Regions from separate parts of the Streptomyces tritici genome, predicted to be linked through region 3. Evidence: riboswitches for the same ligand, from Rfam matches in the RefSeq annotation. Region 3 holds a riboswitch; each other region holds the start of a gene.
What was found. A riboswitch is a leader RNA that binds a small molecule or an ion and turns the genes downstream of it on or off. The one in region 3 is predicted to bind cyclic di-AMP.
Positions count from the first base shown of each region.

Region 1: it holds a riboswitch for cyclic di-AMP, as region 3 does, so the genes downstream of both, ACNJ93_RS03255 (C40 family peptidase) here and ACNJ93_RS24350 (M23 family metallopeptidase) in region 3, are expected to answer to the same signal.
Region 2: it holds a riboswitch for cyclic di-AMP, as region 3 does, so the genes downstream of both, ACNJ93_RS27305 (M23 family metallopeptidase) here and ACNJ93_RS24350 (M23 family metallopeptidase) in region 3, are expected to answer to the same signal.

Region 1 covers NZ_CP183183.1:702,312-706,530, reverse strand. Annotated here, with positions in the region: gene ACNJ93_RS03270 (8-amino-7-oxononanoate synthase) at 1-1,165, shown strand, start outside; gene ACNJ93_RS03265 (ATP-binding protein) at 1,383-1,820, shown strand; gene ACNJ93_RS03260 (hypothetical protein) at 1,903-2,331, shown strand; gene ACNJ93_RS03255 (C40 family peptidase) at 2,354-2,830, opposite strand; cyclic di-AMP (ydaO/yuaA leader) riboswitch at 2,834-3,036, opposite strand; gene ACNJ93_RS03250 (hypothetical protein) at 3,340-3,645, opposite strand; gene ACNJ93_RS03245 (ATP-dependent Clp protease proteolytic subunit) at 3,651-4,219, opposite strand, start outside.
Region 2 covers NZ_CP183183.1:5,951,582-5,955,800, reverse strand. Annotated here, with positions in the region: gene ACNJ93_RS27310 (SGNH/GDSL hydrolase family protein) at 1-119, opposite strand, end outside; gene ACNJ93_RS27305 (M23 family metallopeptidase) at 314-1,264, opposite strand; cyclic di-AMP (ydaO/yuaA leader) riboswitch at 1,269-1,421, opposite strand; gene ACNJ93_RS27300 (tyrosine-protein phosphatase) at 1,826-2,638, shown strand; gene ACNJ93_RS27295 (DUF6126 family protein) at 2,658-2,810, opposite strand; gene ACNJ93_RS27290 (helix-turn-helix domain-containing protein) at 2,831-3,451, opposite strand; gene ACNJ93_RS27285 (aspartate aminotransferase family protein) at 3,539-4,219, opposite strand, start outside.
Region 3 covers NZ_CP183183.1:5,247,152-5,251,370, forward strand. Annotated here, with positions in the region: gene ACNJ93_RS24340 (M16 family metallopeptidase) at 1-998, shown strand, start outside; gene ACNJ93_RS24345 (M16 family metallopeptidase) at 1,025-2,392, shown strand; cyclic di-AMP (ydaO/yuaA leader) riboswitch at 2,594-2,757, shown strand; gene ACNJ93_RS24350 (M23 family metallopeptidase) at 2,771-3,541, shown strand; gene ACNJ93_RS24355 (GntR family transcriptional regulator) at 3,725-4,219, shown strand, end outside.

The DNA of each region.
Region 1 (4,219 bases), 4.5 Mb from region 3:
GTCCCAGGCCGTGGACCCGCGCCGCCGCGCGTTCGACTGGACCGACGCGGAGGCCCGCCGCCGTGCCGGCGCCGGACTCGTCCGGACCCTGCGGCCGCGCGCCGCCGAACCGGACGTGCTGGACCTCGCGAGCAACGACTACCTCGGTCTGACCCACCGTCCCGAGGTCAAGGAGGCGGCCGCCGAGGCCGCCCTGCGCTGGGGCGCCGGCTCGACCGGCTCCCGCCTGGTCACCGGCTCGACCCGGCTGCACGCCCGGCTGGAGCGCGAGCTCGCCGAGTTCTGCGGCTTCGAGGCGGCCCTGGTCTTCTCCTCCGGGTACACCGCCAACCTCGCCGCGCTCACCGCGCTCAGCGCCCACGGCTCCCTGATCGTCTCGGACGCCGCCAACCACGCCTCGATCGTCGACGGATGCCGGCTGTCCCGCGCCGAGGCGGCGGTCGTCCCGCACACGGACCCGGCCGCGGTCCGCAAGACCCTCGACGCCCACCCGGACCGCCGCGCCCTGGTGGTCTCCGACTCGGTGTTCTCGGTGGACGGCGACCGGGCGCCGCTGGGCGCGCTCGCCGACGCCTGCCGCGCCCACGGGCAGGCCGCGCTGGTCGTGGACGACGCCCACGGCTTCGGCGTGCTGGGCGACGGCGGCCGGGGCGCGTTGTACGCGGCCGGGCTGGCCGGCGACCCGGACGTGGTCGCCACCCTCACCCTCTCCAAGTCGCTGGGCAGCCAGGGCGGCGCGGTCCTCGGACCGGCGCGGGTGATAGAGCACCTGGTCAACGCGGCCCGTACGTTCATCTTCGACACCGGCCTCGCCCCGGCCGCCGCCGGCGCCGCCCTGGCGAGCCTGCGCCTGATCGGCGCCGAGCCGGAGCTCGCCGAGCGGGCCCGTACCGTCGCGGCGACCCTGCACGGCCGGCTCACCGGGGCCGGGCTCACCGCGGCCCGCCCCGACGCGGCCGTGGTGTCGGTGCACGCGCCCTCCCCGGACGCGGCGCTGCGCTGGGCGGCGGACTGCCGCGAACAGGGCCTGGGCGTCGGGTGTTTCCGGCCGCCGTCGGTGCCGGACGGCATCTCGCGGCTGCGGCTCACGGCCCGCGCGGACCTCACGGAGGCGCAGATCGACGAGGCGGTGTCCACGATCCTGCGGACCGCGCCGCGGGACTGAACGGGGAAGGCCCTCGGGGGCCGAGCGCGGGCGTCCTGCGGGATCTCGCCCCACGGCCCGGCCCCAAATGCGTTCTCGCGTCGGAGAGTTCACCGCATCGAGCGACAGAAGTGCCCATATCCCGGTGAAACAGCCCCAGTTCTCCCGTAACGGTGGCAGTCTGGCGCGTAGCGCAATCCGGGGCCGGGCGCCCGGGTGGGAAAGGGACAGCGTCGCCATGGCAGACCACCAGGAAGCAACCGTCACCCTGCCGAGCGATCCGGCCTCGGTCTCCACCGCCCGCAGATACGTCGCCGACGTGCTCGCCGGCTGGGGCCTCGACGCGAGCTCCGAGACCTCCGACACCGTCCGTCTGATCGTCTCCGAACTCGCCACCAACGCCGTCCAGCACACCTTCGGCCAGTCGCCCACGTTCACCGTGGACGTCCGCCTCGAGCGCGACGAGCAGCTGCACATCGGCGTCACCGACAGCCACCCGCGCTGGCCCCAGCGGCTGCCCGCCGCCGTGCAGCAGGACAACGGCCGCGGCATGGTGATCATCCGCTGGCTGACCGCCGAGTGCGGCGGCCGGCTCTCCGTGCGGCCCACGGACGAGGGCGGCAAGACGGTCTGGATCGAACTGCCCTGGACCGCCCCCGCTCCGTCCCCCAACTGACCCGCCCGAAACCCGGTACCCGTTCCGGCCGGTTCCGCCTACCGTGTCCAGGCGCGAGCGGACACAAGAGCGGGGTGAGGGCATGCGGGCATGGGGAGCGGCGCTGGAGCGGCTCTACGCCGCCCAGGTCCCCGAGGACGAGGACGCCGACATTCCGGACGAGGTCCACGACGCGGTCGACGCGCTCATCGAAGCGTACGGGGCGGACGACATCGCGGAACTCGTCGCCGGGGCCGTGGACGCCGGACGCCTCACCGTGCGTCAGGCGACCACGGTCCTCGGCGTCGCCACCTGGTCCGGCACGGACAACGGCGCCTCGCTGTTCCGCACGCTCGACGCATGGGTGCGGCGGGCGGACGACACGGGGCGCCTGTACATGGCGCTCCACCAGCCGGCCTGGCCGCTGCCGACGCGGGCGGAGATGAACGCCAAGCTGACCGAGATCGCCGCCCGGTACCCCGAACACCGGGAGATCTGCGCCCGCAAGATCGCCACCCGGCGCAGCCCCTGAGACGCGCGTGGGCGTCGGCGCGTCAGCGGACCCTGCCGTACCAGACCTTGGAGGTCCAGATCCGGTCGAGCTTCACCCAGGAGCCCTTCTTGGGGGAGTGCCAGATCTTCCCGTTCCCGGCGTAGATGCCGACGTGGTAGACGCGGCCGCCGGAGTGGAAGAAGACCAGGTCGCCGCGGGCCCGGGAGGCGGCGGAGATGTGCCGGGTCCGGTTGTACTGCTGCTGCGCCGTGCGGGGCAGCGTCTTTCCGGCGCGCTTGTACGAGTACAGCGTCAGCCCCGAGCAGTCGAAGCGGTGGGGGCCGGCGGCGCCGTACTTGTAGGGGGCGCCCTTCTTGGAGGCGGCCACGCCGAGCGCGGTGTTCGCGTACGAGCCGGCGGCCCGCGCCTCGGGCGCGGCGCCGGGGGCCAGGAGCGTGCCGCCGACGGCGGCGGCGGTCAGAACCGAGACGGCTCCGGCCCGGGAGAGCAGGGACGGGACAAGCTTCTGCGCAGTCATGCGCAACCCTTCGTCAGCCGCCTGTGAAGGATGACCTGTCGGGTTCGGGCCCGAAGTCGCCCGGCCGCGCTGTGCGCGGCTTCACCCCGAGGACCTGCCGTGGTCGGTCGTACGGCCGGTCCGTGCTGCTCGGGTCCTCCACTCCTGCCGGTCCACTCTGTCGACCAGTCGTCCGGAGCGGCGGCAGGACTCGGCGTCCGCCCGGACCGCCCCGCCGCGGTGGCGGGGGCTTGTCGTCGTCAGGGATCTTGACCCAGGTCGTGCCGATTTCCGAGCTGAAACGGGGTTGTGTGAGGCTCCTCACGAATGATCCGTTCGGGTGGACAGGCAGCTTTCGTGATCAACGGAGGTTTGGCGGCTGAGCCCCGTACCAGCACCGGAATGATTGGTTCCGCCAAATGCGTACATCGGTGGTGCAACTCACCGGTGCCACATGTCGATTCGTCGACTACGCCGATCGAGGGAGGGTTTCTGCGACCGACTGGCCCTCGACACGACATGCGGAACTGTCAACGGGCGGACCCGTCGGGCACGGTGACCCGCCGGGCGCGGCGCTCGCCGTCCAACACCCGCAGGGCGCGCGCCAATGTGGCCGCGTGCACCTCGCTCTCTCCGCGCCGATGCATGAGTTCGAGGGCGTCCCGCAGGGCCACCGCCCGTCCGACCAGCGCCTGAGCCGCCCTCAGGGCCCCATAGGTATGCGAGGCCCTGGATGGATTGATTCTTCCCAGCTGGTCGACGACGTCGAGATAGGCGTCGACCAACTCCCCCTCGGCGCGCGTCAGCGCGGGCAGCGCGGGCAGTTCGGGGACCATGCCGGTCACCGGGGTCCGGCGGCGCGTGTCTGGATCACGTGGTCGACGAGCCCGTACTCCACCGCCGCCGCGGCGTCGAAGACGGAGACCCGGTCGATGTCGGTGTCGATCTGCTCGTGGCTCTGCCCGGTGTGCCGGGCCAGCATCCCGGCGACCATCCCGCGCAGCCGCAGCAGTTCCGCCGCCTGGATCTCCAGGTCGCTCGGCTGCCCCTGCACCGGCTCGTCCGTGCCCGGTTGCTGGAGCACGATCCGCGCCCCGGGCAGCGCCAGCCGCTTGCCGGGCGCGCCGGCGGCGAGCAGGACGGCGGCGGTCGACGCGGCCTGGCCGAGGCAGGTCGTCGCCACGTCGCAGGTGACGACCTGCATCGTGTCGTGGATCGCGGCCATGGCGGTGGGGGAGCCGCCGGGCGAGTTGATGTAGAGCGCGATCTCCCGGTCGGGGTCGGCGTATTCGAGGTGCAGCAGCTGGGCGATCACGTCGTTCGCGGAGGTCTCGTCGATCGGCGTGCCGAGGAAGACGATCCGCCCCTCCAGGAGCTTGGAGTACGGGTCGAGGGTGCGGCTCCCGTAGC
Region 2 (4,219 bases), 700 kb from region 3:
GCCCAGCCGACGAAGGTCCCGTCGGGGGCGGGGTCGCCCACCCCCTCGGTGAAGCTGTCGCCGATCGCCGCGTACGACCCGAATGCGTCAATGTCTCTGGATCTCGAATCGTCTGCCACGGGACTGTATCTTTCCGTCCCGGTTGTGACCTACGCGACCGTAAGGAGGGGTTGACGCGGGGTGAGATACGCCACCGGTCAAGATCTTCCCAACTCGGAATAGGCCGGAGTACGCGGAGGCACGCCGAAGCACGCCGGAGGCCCGGCACGTGAGGTACGTGCCGGACCTCCGGGAGCCGCTGTCGGAGCGGTCGTCAGATCGAGACGCCGTGGCTGCGCAGGTAGGCCAGCGGGTCGACGTCCGAGCCGTAGCTCGGGCCGGTGCGGATCTCGAAGTGCAGGTGCGGGCCGCTGGAGTTGCCGGTCGAGCCGGACAGGCCGATCTGCTGGCCGCCGCGCACGGACTCGCCGGCCGAGACGGCGAGCGAGGAGAGGTGCGCGTACTGCGAGTAGGTGCCGTCCGCGTGCTGGATGACGACCTCGTTGCCGTACGCGCCGCCCCAGCCGGCGGAGACCACGGTGCCTGCGCCGACGGCGCGGACGTTGGTGCCGGAGGCGGCGATGAAGTCGACGCCGGTGTGGTAGCCGGAGGACCACATGGCGCCGGAGGCGCGGTACGGGGTGGAGACGCCGCCGTCGACCGGGGCGACCCAGCCGGACGCGGCTGCCGGGGCGGCGGTGCGCTCGGCGCTGCGGGAGCTGCGGGTCTCCTCGGCGGCCTTGGCCTTCGGGGCGGGCTTCGGCGCGGCCTTGCGCTCGGCCTTGGCGGCCGGCTTGGGCGCGGCGGCCTTGGCGGCGGGCTTGGCCGTGGACTTGGCGCCGAGGGTGAGCTTCATGCCCGGCAGGATCAGGGCCGGGTCGTCGCCGACGACCTGGCGGTTGTCGGCGTACAGCTTCTTCCAGCCGCCGGCGACGTCGTGCTCGTCGGCGATCTTGGAGAGGCAGTCGCCGCGGACGACCGAGTAGATCTTCGCCTTGGCCTTGGCCTTCGCCTTGACGACGGCGGTCTGCGGGGCGGCGGCCGGCTGGGCGGCGGCCACGGTGGCGACGCGCTCGGCGGCGGCCGGGGCGGCCTGCTCCGCGGCGTGCGCGCCGGTGGCGCCGAACAGCGGCAGGGCGACGACCGCGCCGCCCGCGCCGGCGGCGACGAAGCCGCGGGTCAGCGAATTGACCTTGGGACGGCGATGCTTACCCTTCGGGGGCATGGCGAATTCCTCTCCGTCGCCTGCGAGGTGAGCTGTCGGGTTCGGACTGGAGTTGTCCGGCCGCGCGCTGCGCGACTTCACCCCGAGCCGTCCTCCGGAGAGGAACGGCGTGTTACCTGGGTCCCCCGCTCCTGCCGTACGTGGGTGGGTGCGGAAATCCGGACGGTGGCAGGATTCGGCGGTCCGACCGGAGTGAGCGTGACGCTAGACGAGCCGAGTCGGCGGGAACAAGCCGCGCATTCCCCTGTGCATTCCTCGCCGGGGAATTCCGTTCGGAATTCCGGTCACCCTCCGTGGACGACGGATCTTCGTTTTCCTTTCCGGGCACGGCATTTGGAAAAGATGATCAGGCACGGACGGTCACGGTTATGACGCTGCTCACGCCCCGAAACCCATCTCCCCTGCAATCAGGGCGCGTTATCCCCAATCCCCCAATTCGGACAGACAGCGCATTACCGTCCAGGGGGGTGCGGCGCGAGGGACGGACCCTGGATGATTGCCCCGGGAACCGATCTCTTCCGGGAACCGACCCCTCTCCGCCACCGAGCACCAGGAGTACCCGTGACGCAGCAGACGCCGCAGGCCCCGCCGACCGAACCCGAGCTGACGGGGGTTCGCAACTTCCGTGACGTGGGCGGTCTGCCGACCGTGGACGGCCGGACCGTGGCCGCGGGCCGGCTCTTCCGCAGCGGACACCTCGCGCACGCCACCGAGGAGGACGCGGCGTTCCTGACGACCCTCGGACTGCACACGATCTTCGACTTCCGCAACGAGGCGGACCGGAAGTTCGAGGGCCTGGACGTCGAGCTGCCCGGCGTGCGCAACGTCCACATACCCCTGAACGACCCCGCAGACGGCAAGGAGTTCTGGAAGCTGGTGCGCTCGGGCGACCTCGCCCAGCTGCGGGAGATCCTCGGGCACGGCAGAGCGGCCGCCCGAATGTCCGATTCATACCGGAAGATGATTGTGCAGCGGACGGCCGAGCACAGCCGGATCGTGCACGCCCTGGCCGAGGACAGCGTCCCGGCTCTGATGCACTGCGCGGCGGGCAAGGACCGCGCCGGCCTGTCGATCGCGGTGTCGCTGCTCGCCGTCGGCGTCGAGCGCGAGGCCATAGAGGCCGACTACGTGAAGTCGAACGCGCCGCACCGCCGCTACAAGGTGCACCGCAGCTCCAGCGCCCCGGACGGGACGTCGCCCGAGGTCATGGAGCTGCTGAGCCCCCTGTTCGACGCCCGCCCGGAGTACCTGCGGGCCGCGTTCGCGCAGATGGAGGAGACGTACGGCTCGGTCGAGGGCTACCTCACCGAGGGGCTGAAGCTCTCGGCCGAGACCCGGGAGCGGCTGCGCGCCCGGCTGCTCACCGAGGCGTGACCGCCGTACGAGCCGCCCCCTACTGCTGGCCGCCCAGCGCGAAGAGCAGGTACAGGAAGCCCGCGAAGAGGTGGCCGGCGATCAGGTAGGCGAACAGGCGCAGCACCAGGCCCTTGGGGAACCTGCCGCCGCCGCGCTCCTCACCGGTGACGGCAGTCGACTTGTCGGACATGTCGGGAACCTCCGTGGGATTCAACGCCGGTGCGGGCTCGGGTCGCCGAGGCACAGCTCGGCGGCGGGGCTCTGCAGCAGCGTGTGGACGAACAGCAGGTCCGCGCCGTCGCGGGTGGCGGCGCCGATGCGGTGCGGGGTGAGCGAGTCGAAGTGCGCGCTGTCCCCCGGGTCGAGTACGTGCACGGCGTCGCCGAGGGCGAGCCGCACCCGGCCGTGCAGGACGTGGATCCACTCCTCGCCGGGGTGGACCCGCACGATGTCGGCCCGGGTGGCGTGCGGGACGTGCACCCGCAGCGCCTGGAGCGCCCGGCCGGCCCCGCCCGCCTGGTGGTACACCCAGCCGTCGGCCTCGACCGGCTCGGACCGGCCGGCCCGGACGATGGGGTCGTGTTCCGGGGGAACCTCGCCCAGGAGCGCGGAGACCGTCGTACCGTAGATGCGGGCGAGGGCCAGCAGCATCGGCAGCGAGGGCTGCCGGCGGCCCGTCTCGAGCCGGGACAGATGGGCCGGCGAGAGGCCGGCCCGCTGGGCGGCGGCCTCCAGGGTCAGTCCCCTGCGCCGGCGCAGTCCGCGCAGCTGCGGGGCGACGTCGGGCAGGGCCTCCGGGGCGGGCTCCCCGGGCAGGTGCTCGTGCTCCATGCCCCCATTCCGCCAGGATCTTGCCCCTGGGGCAACTTTCTTGCCTCAGGGGCAAAAAGCCGCGGGGACACCTCCCGGGCCGCGCCCTCAGCGCTGCGCCACCGCCTGCTTGACCAGCGTCTTCCCGAAGTCCCACATCAGTCCCCCGCCGGCGTGCGCCTCGTCCATGACCGCCGTGAAGGCCGTGACGAACCGGTCGACGTCGGCCTCGTCGAGGACCAGCGGCGGGATCAGCTTGATCACCTCCAGCCGGTCTCCGGACACCTGGGTGAGGATCCGGTGCCGCTGGAGCAGCGGGACGACGACCATCTGGGCGAAGAGCCCCTTCCGCGCCGCCTGGAGCATGGTCCAGCGGCTGCGCAGGCCCATGGACGAGGGCCGACCGAACTCGATGCCGATCATCAGCCCCCGGCCGCGGATCTCGTGCAGCAGCTCGTAGCGCGGCACCAGCTCCTCCAGCCGTGCCTTCAGCAGCCCGCCGACCCGCCGGACGTGCGCGACCGTGCCCTCCTGCTCCATCACGGACAGCACGGCGAGCCCGGCCGCCATGGCCTGGGCGTTGCCGCCGAAGCTGGCGGAGTGGACGAGGACCCGGTCCATCGACGAGTAGACCTTCTTGAAGATCCAGTCCCGGCCGAGGGTCGCGCCGACCGGCACGTACCCGCCGGACAGGGCCTTCGCCACGCAGACCAGGTCCGGTTCGACGCCCTCCTCGTGCTGGTACGCGTAGAAGTCGCCGGTCCGGCCGAGACCGGTCTGCACCTCGTC
Region 3 (4,219 bases):
GCTCGCTGCTGGCCGCCCTGGACGACGAGTCCATGGAGAACCAGCGCGACGTGGTGAAGAACGAGCGCCGCCAGCGCTACGACAACGTGCCCTACGGCACGGCGTTCGAGAAGCTCACCGCGCTCGCCTACCCGGCGGGCCACCCGTACCACCACACGCCGATCGGCTCCATGGCCGATCTGGACGCCGCCACCCTGGAAGACGCGCGGAACTTCTTCCGTACCTACTACGCGCCGAACAACGCGGTGCTCTCGGTCGTCGGCGACATCGACCCCGAGCAGACCCTCGCGTGGATCGAGAAGTACTTCGGCTCGATCCCCGGCCACGACGGCAAGCAGCCGCCGCGCGACGGCACACTCCCGGACATCATCGGCGAGCAGCTGCGCGAGGTCGTCGAGGAGGAGGTCCCGGCCCGCGCCCTGATGGCCGCCTACCGGCTCCCGCACGACGGCACCCGCGAGTGCGACGCGGCCGACCTGGCCCTGACGGTCCTCGGCGGCGGCGAGTCGTCCCGGCTGCACAACCGGCTGGTCCGCCGCGACCGCACGGCCGTCGCGGCCGGCTTCGGGCTGCTCCGGCTGGCCGGCGCGCCCTCGCTCGGCTGGCTGGACGTGAAGACCTCCGGCGGCGTCGAGGTGCCGCGGATCGAGGCCGCGGTCGACGAGGAGCTGGCCCGGTTCGCCGCCGAGGGGCCGACGCCCGAGGAGATGGAGCGCGCCCAGGCGCAGTTGGAGCGCGAGTGGCTGGACCGGCTCGGCACGGTCGCCGGCCGCGCCGACGAACTGTGCCGGTACGCGGTGCTGTTCGGCGACCCGCAGCTGGCGCTGACCGCCGTGCAGCGGGTGCTCGACGTGACCGCCGAGGAGGTGCGGGCCGTCGCCGAGGCCCGGCTGCGCCCCGACAACCGGGCGGTGCTGGTGTACGAGCCGATCACCGCGATCCCGGGCGACCCGGGCGCCGAGAGCGACAGCGACGAGGAAGAGGGAGCCGACCAGTGAGCGACGCTGCCGCGTCTTTGACCAGCATGGAGTTCCACCCGCAGCCGCGGGCGGGCGAGGCGCGCCCCTGGGCCTTCCCGGCCCCCGAGCGCGGCTCCCTCGACAACGGGCTGACGGTGCTGCGCTGCCACCGACCCGGCCAGCAGGTGGTGGCCGTCGAGCTGGTCCTCGACGCGCCGCTGGACGCCGAGCCGGCCGGTCTGGACGGCGTGGCGACGATCATGGCGCGGGCGCTGTCCGAGGGCACCGACAAGCACTCCGCCGAGGAGTTCGCCGCCGAGCTGGAGCGCTGCGGCGCCACCCTGGACGCGCACGCGGACCACCCGGGCGTCCGGGTCTCCCTGGAGGTCCCGGTCTCCCGGCTGCCGAAGGCCCTCGGGCTGCTCGCCGAGGCGCTGCGCGCCCCCGCGTTCGTCGACACCGAGATCGAGCGCCTGGTGCGCAACCGGCTCGACGAGATCCCGCACGAGACGGCCAACCCGGCCCGCCGCGCGGCCAAGCAGCTCTCCAAGGAGCTGTTCCCGGCCGGTTCGCGCATGTCGCGGCCCCGCCAGGGCACCGAGGAGACGGTGGCCGCCATCGACGCCGCGGCCGTACGCGCCTTCTACGAGGCGCACATCCGCCCCGGCAACGCCACCGCGGTGGTCGTCGGCGACCTCACCGACGTCGACCTGGACGCCCTGCTGGCGGACACCCTCGGCGACTGGTCCGGCGAGGCGTCCGCGGCGCACCCGGACGTGCCGATCACCGCCGACGACACGGGCCGCGTGGTCATCGTGGACCGCCCCGGCGCCGTCCAGACGCAGCTGCTGATCGGCCGCATCGGCCCGGACCGGCACGACCGCGTGTGGCCGGCCCAGGTGCTCGGCACGTACTGCCTCGGCGGCACGCTCACCTCCCGGCTCGACCGCGTGCTGCGCGAGGAGAAGGGCTACACCTACGGCGTGCGGGCCTTCGGCCAGGTGCTGCGCTCGGACGGCCGGGGCAACGGCGCGTCGATGCTCGCCATCAGCGGCTCCGTCGACACCCCCAACACCGGCCCGGCACTTGACGACCTGTGGAAGGTGCTGCGCACCCTCGCCGCCGAGGGTCTGACGGACGCCGAGCGCGATGTGGCGGTGCAGAACCTCGTGGGCGTCGCCCCGCTGAAGTACGAGACCGCGGCCTCGGTCGCCGGCACCCTCGCCGACCAGGTCGAGCAGCGTCTTCCGGACGATTTCCAGGCGCAGTTGTACGCCCGCCTCGCCGAGACGGGCACGGTCGAGGCGACCGCGGCGGTCGTCAACGCCTTCCCGGTGGACCGGCTGGTGACCGTTCTGGTCGGCGACGCCGCCGCGATCGAGGAGCCGGTGCGCGCCCTCGGGATCGGTGAAGTGACCGTCGTCAGCGGCTGATTGAGCCGGCCGCAGGCCGTCGCGAGGACCCCGATGCCCCGGTGCGTCGGGGTCCTCCCGTTTGTCCGGTTCGCAAGGGAAAGCGGGCGAATGACCTGTGGCGTGCGCTACAAACTTCCGTGTCTGTTTGGTGATTGAAAGACAAGACGCTTAGCGTCGGTCCGGCTGTTCGTCGGTTGCACGTGCCGCGTCCGCGGCAACGGACAGTCATCGCCGAGTCCCCGAAGGCGCGAGCCTGGGGAGCCGGGGACCCACCGCAGTCCCTGGGGTGAATCGGACGCCTTCGCCGTCGGGCGGAGGGGCCCGTAGGAGACCTTCCTGCTCCGAACCCGTCAGCTAACCCGGTAGGCGAGAAGGAAGGAAAGGATCAGCCACTACATGGCGTTCACCCGTGCCACCGGGAAGCATCGTGGTCCGAGCCGTATGGCGCGCCGCAGCGCGGGCGTCGCAGGCGTCGCCGCGCTCGCGACGACCGGCGTCATCGGTACCCTCGCCTCCCCGGCGCTCGCCGCCGACACGGAAGCCCGTTCCCTCGAGGACACCGGCCTGACCCAGGCGATCAGCGTGGACACGCTCGCCGACCGCATCGACGCCCAGGCCGCCGCCCAGGAGCAGGAGGCCTACGAGGCCGCCGCGAAGGCCAAGGCCGAGGCGGAGGCGAAGCGCAAGGCCGAGGCCCGCGCCAAGGAGATCCGCGAGGCCCGCGAGCGCGCCGCCCGCGAGGCCGAGCGCAAGCGCCTGAACTCCTTCCGGCTGCCCATCGCCGGCACGTACGTCACCACCGGCTACAAGACCGGCGGCTCCCTGTGGTCCTCCGGCAGCCACTCCGGCATCGACTTCAAGGCCCCCTTCGGCAGCACGGTCGTCTCCGTCGGCGCCGGCACCGTCGTGGAGGCGGGCTGGGGCGGCGCGTACGGCAACAACGTCGTGATCCGCCACCTCGACGGCACGTACACCCAGTACGGCCACCTCTCCCGGATCACCGTCTCGGTCGGCGCGTCCGTCATGCCGGGCGAGCAGATCGGCGTCTCCGGCTCGACCGGCAACTCCACCGGCCCGCACCTGCACTTCGAGGCGCGCACCACCGCCGAGTACGGCTCCGACATCAACCCGCTCGCGTACCTGCGCGCCCGGGGCGTCAACGTCTGACCCCACGGCGGCACCAGAAAAGCCCCGGCTCGCGTACGGAGTCGGGGCTTTTTCGCGTCCAAAAGACATCCATGTTTCACGACCGGCCGTCGGAAATGGCCGCTCGCTGCAATAGAGTCACGGAAGAGTCGGCGAACAGGGGACCGTCGGCGGGTTTCACGTGGATTAATGCGGAGGTCGGACATGCGCATTCCCGCGCATTCGGTGTGCACGGCGATCCGGGACGACATCGTCTCCGGCGTCTTCGAGCGGGGCAGCCGGCTGACCGAGGAGCAACTGGCGCGCCGCTACGGGGTCTCCCGCGTGCCGGTCCGCGAAGCCCTGCGCACCCTGGAGTCCGAGGGCTTCGTGGTGAGCCGCCGGCACGCCGGCGCGCATGTCGCCGAGCCCACCGAGCAGGAGGCCGCCGACCTGCTCGACGTCCGCTCGCTGCTCGAACCGCTCGCCGCAGGCCGGGCCGCCCAGCGCCGCACCGACGCCCACCTCAAAGTCCTGCGCGGCCTGGTCAGGCTCGGGCAGGAGCGGGCCCGGCGGGGCCAGGGGGAGGACCTGCGCTCGCTCGGCGGCTGGTTCCACGAGACCCTCGCCCAGGCCTCCGGCAGCCCCGCGCTCACCTCGCTGCTCACCCAGCTCCGGCACAAGATCGCCTGGATGTACGCCGTCGAGACCTCGGCGCGG